One region of the Salmonella sp. A1325 genome, then DNA from elsewhere that is predicted to be linked to it. Evidence: riboswitches for the same ligand, from Rfam matches in the RefSeq annotation. Region 1 holds a riboswitch; the other holds the start of a gene.
The links. Region 1 has a riboswitch for cobalamin ahead of NAZ64_RS11985 (cobyrinic acid a,c-diamide synthase CobB). Riboswitches for the same ligand answer to the same signal wherever they lie in the genome.
Positions count from the first base shown of each region.

Region 2: another riboswitch for cobalamin. It lies ahead of btuB (TonB-dependent vitamin B12 receptor BtuB); the one in region 1 lies ahead of NAZ64_RS11985 (cobyrinic acid a,c-diamide synthase CobB).

Region 1 is NZ_JAMLWO010000005.1:141,921-144,322, forward strand. Features, by position in the region: gene cbiB (adenosylcobinamide-phosphate synthase CbiB) at 1-318, opposite strand, end outside; gene NAZ64_RS11985 (cobyrinic acid a,c-diamide synthase CobB) at 315-1,694, opposite strand; cobalamin riboswitch at 1,792-1,966, opposite strand; gene pocR (transcriptional regulator PocR) at 2,292-2,402, opposite strand, start outside.
Region 2 is NZ_JAMLWO010000011.1:2,096-4,497, reverse strand. Features, by position in the region: gene NAZ64_RS18390 (YijD family membrane protein) at 1-25, shown strand, start outside; gene trmA (tRNA (uridine(54)-C5)-methyltransferase TrmA) at 72-1,172, opposite strand; cobalamin riboswitch at 1,287-1,479, shown strand; gene btuB (TonB-dependent vitamin B12 receptor BtuB) at 1,546-2,402, shown strand, end outside.

The DNA of each region.
Region 1 (2,402 bases):
CTGCGCGGCGCGGGCCAGAGAGCGTCCGGCCAGCGTGGTAAAGATCATCCAGACTTCGACGCTCCAGCCAAACCAGGGGTGAATCCGCTGCGCCAGCGCCAGTACGCCCCATGCCACGCCCCAGGTCGCCCCGACAACCACAACCCACATTACGCCGCCGCCAATCCGCAGCGCTTTATCGCCGGGACAATAGCGACGCACAATACGCTGCACAAACGTAATTAATCGGCCTATCCAGCGTACCGGATGGGGCCAGTGTTGAGGGTCGCCGATGATAAAATCCAGCACCCAGGCGATACACCAGGCAAGAATCGTCATAATACGCGCCTCGCCGCCGCCAGCCAGTGCTGCAACATTTCCGGACGCTGGGCGAAATGGACGTGCAGATAGCTGGCAAACGTGTTGCCTGTCTGCCAGCCGCCAGTCCATTCCTGTAACACGCGGCCATCGCGAACCTTACGACAGGCCATAACGGCGGGTGTTTCGGGGATAAAATCTGAGTAGTGAAATTCATGGCCGCGCACTATCTCGCCAGGCACCGCCAATAGCGTTGGCTGCATAGCCTGCGCCTCACAGTAGCCAAAGCGGGTAAGTCGCTTACCCATTTTGCTGTGACCGGGGATAATATTCGCCATCTGATGAATTTCCCCACCGCTATCCTCCAAAGTGCTCCCCAGATACATCAGACCGCCACACTCCGCGTAAATCGCCACGCCGCGCTGATGCGCCGCCCGCAAATGTTTTAACATCGCCGTATTTGCCGCCAGATCCGCGGCGTATAATTCAGGATATCCACCGCCCAGCCAGATCATCTGACAATCAGGCAATGCGCGGTCATGCAGTGGGCTAAAACGCATAATGTTAACGCCGGCACGCTCCAGCAAATCGATGTTATCGGGGTAATAAAAGTTAAAGGCCTCATCATCAGCCAGAGCAAGCGTCAGCCCTGCCCCCGCTGTTTTACCAGGGCGTTCAGGCCACATTCCCGCCGGAAGCGCTGATAACACGCTCAGCGAGAGTAGCGCATCCACATCCACTGTTTGTTCCAGCGTGGCGGCAAAATCATGCCATGATTGCTGATTGACGAGGGATTCTCTGGCAGTAATCAACCCCAGGTGGCGTTCAGGTAATGCGACGCCGTCGCAAGGAGGGACATACCCCAGTACCGGCAGTGAGCAATAATGTTCAATGGCATTTTTGAGGAGCTGATAGTGGGCGTCGCTAGTGACGCGATTCACAATTACGCCCGCGAGGTTGAGGGTCGGGTCGAAGTGCTGAAATCCCATCACGATAGCCGCAAGCGACGTTGAAACAGCCTTGCCGTCCACCAGTAGGATGACCGGGCAACCAAGCTGTTTCGCCATCGCGGCTGTGCTGCAGTAATTGGGGTCGACGCCATAGCCGTCATACAGCCCCATGACGCCTTCAATGACAGCGATATCCGCCTGCCGCATTTGTTCGCAAAATAAGGCGTTGAGAACAGGAGGAGGAAGCATGAAACTGTCAAGATTACGGGACGCCACGCCACAGATAGCGGTATGCCAGCCGGTATCAAGGTAATCTGGCCCAACTTTAAACGGCTGTACGCGCAGCGCGCGTTTTTGCAGCAGCCTCAACAAACCAAGCGTCACCGTGGTTTTGCCGCAACCGCTTCCTGTGCCTGCAAGAATAAATGCGTGATGCCTTGCCGCCATTACCCTGATCCTGTTCAGGGTGGTAGGGGTATACAGGTACGCGCATGTTCAGTCTTTCGACTGTACGCGTCTTCGCAACCCACTTCCCACCGAAGTTGTTGGTTATCACCGACAGGCAGGTCTTCTGGCTTAGCGTCCTCCTCGCCCGTCCTTCCCAATCTTGCGATCAGTGGTCTTTACGGGGTCGTCAGCATCACAGCAGCGGGGGCTGCGGGGGATTTTCACCCCCTTCCCTACCACAAATGTGGCAAACCTGTTGGTTTACGTTATGGCTGTACGGCACACCCATAACGACAATTAATAATGTGCTACGTTTTACATTTCTATGAGCAATAGCCTGAGCGGTTGCTCATCTGACGTTAATCTACTCATCCTTACCGGTATATTGACGATAAAACGTATCGACAAAGCGTAATAAAACTTATCTTTCCTGACACTGTACTTCATCACAAAAATAAAAACTGGTGCAGTTTATGCCCTAAATTTTATTATTTTGTTGCGCTATGACAATTTATTGTTACACCAGATAAATTTTCTTTCTGAAATGATTAAGATACAAAAGACTATCAAAAATCGGCAATAGCAAAATATTGCTATTCATAACGATGGAGGATGAGAATTCTCATTTATCTGCTGGCGATAAGCCTGCGGCGTAACCTGATAGGTCTGGCGGAAGACTTTGCAAAAATAGCTGGTTTGCGAAAAGCC
Region 2 (2,402 bases), on a different contig from region 1:
CCGCAAGCAGGACACCGCGGAATAGTGTGCGAATGCCGGATGGCGGTATAACCGGCCATCCGACGTACATTTTACCTTGCGGTGAGTAATACCCCGCATTCCATATGATGCGTATACGGGAACTGATCGAATAGCGCCAGGCGAGACACCGTGTGCGTCTGGCTTAACGTTTCCAGGTTTTTGCACAACGTTTCCGGATTGCAGGAAATGTACAGAATACGTGGATAAGCCTGCACCATTTTTTCCGTTTCGCTGTCCAGACCGCTGCGCGGCGGATCGACAAAAATGGTTTCGCACTGATAGCGCTTCAGGTCGATCCCCTGCAGGCGGTTAAACTCACGAACGCCATTCATCGCCTGGGTAAACTCTTCCGCCGCCATGCGAATAATTTGCACATTATCAATATGATTAGCGGCAATATTGTACTGTGCGGCAGCGACGGACGGTTTGGCGATTTCGGTTGCCAGCACGCGGTTAAAATTGCGCGCCAGCGCTAAAGAAAAATTGCCGTTGCCGCAATACAACTCAAGCAGATCGCCTTTTGAGTCTTTCGTCACCTCCAGCGCCCACTCTAACATCTGAATATTCATGGCGGCGTTTGGCTGCGTAAAGCTGTTTTCGACCTGGCGGTAGATCATCTCTTTACCTGCCACAGGCAGACGCTCATCAATATAATCCTGATCCAATTCGATTTTAGTTTTAGTAGCCCGGCCAATCAGGTGTACGTTCAGACCTTGCGCGCGTAAAGCATCGCGTAACGCAGTGGCGGCTTCACGCCACTCTTCGTCCAGCTTCTTATGGTACAGCAACGACACTACCGCCTGGTTGCTCAAGGTCGTGAGATAATCGATCTGGAACAGCTTATGCCGCAGTGCATGATTATCGCGCACGCCGGCAATCATCGCCTTCATTAAGGTATTAATCAGTTGGCTGGCCGCCGGGAAGGTGTCAACGCGAATCCGGCTTTTGGTCTGCTGATCAAACATAATGTGGTACAGGTCATCGCCGTCATGCCACAGGCGAAATTCCGCACGCATACGATAGTGACTGACCGGCGAGCGAAATACTTCCGGAACCAGGTCAGAAAACGGCGCCATCATACTCTGCAAGCGCGCCACTTTTTCGGCTAGCTGCGCCTCATACTGTTCTGTCGGAAGATGTTCGGGGGTCATATCGCATCCTGAATAATAAAAGTACGCGGGGATTGTAGGGATTGCTCAGTGGATGTCCAGCTATTGATGATTTCTGATTTGTGATGCGCGGTCTGGACAGGGTGTTGTGACAGACGGTAGCATCCGTGGGCCGGTCCTGTGAGTTAATAGGGAATCCAGTGAAAATCTGGAGCTGACGCGCAGCGGTAAGGAAAGGTGAGATGAGAGCGTAAGCAGACACTGCCTCCGGCGGGAAGTCATCATTTCTGCTATCCAGCCAACGGATAACCCTCCAAGCCCGAAGACCTGCCGGCTAACGTCGCATCTGGTTTTTCATCATCGCGTACTATCGATGAAGCCTGCGGCATCCTTCTTATATTGTGGATGCTTTACAATGATTAAAAAAGCTACGCTGCTGACGGCGTTCTCCGTCACGGCCTTTTCCGCTTGGGCGCAGGACACTAGCCCGGATACCCTGGTTGTCACCGCCAACCGTTTTCAGCAGCCGCGCAGCGCGGTTCTGGCGCCCGTTACCATCGTGACGCGTCAGGATATTGAACGCTGGCAATCGACCTCCGTAAATGATGTTCTGCGCCGTTTGCCTGGCGTCGATATTGCGCAGAGCGGCGGCGCCGGACAAAACTCCTCCATTTTCATTCGCGGCACCAACTCCAGCCATGTACTGGTATTGATTGACGGCGTGCGTCTGAATTTAGCAGGCGTGAGCGGGTCCGCCGATCTCAGCCAGTTCCCGGTGTCGCTGGTACAGCGCATTGAATATATTCGTGGTCCGCGTTCCGCTATTTATGGTTCCGATGCTATCGGCGGCGTAGTGAATATCATTACGACGCGCGATAACCCAGGCACAGAATTAACCGCTGGATGGGGAAGCAATAGCTACCAGAATTACGACCTCTCGACGCAACAGCAACTTGGCGAAAACACGCGGGCGACGTTGATCGGCGATTACGAATATACCAAAGGGTTTGACGTGGTAGCGAAAGGCGGTACCGGGATGCAGGCGCAGCCTGACCGGGACGGCTTTTTGAGTAAAACGCTTTATGGCGCGTTAGAGCATACCTTTTCTGATCGCTGGAGCGGATTCGTGCGTGGTTATGGCTACGATAACCGTACCGATTACGACGCCTATTACTCGCCGGGCTCGCCGCTGATTGATACACGCAAACTTTATAGCCAAAGCTGGGACGCCGGGCTGCGCTTTAATGGCGAACGTATTCAGTCTCAGCTGGT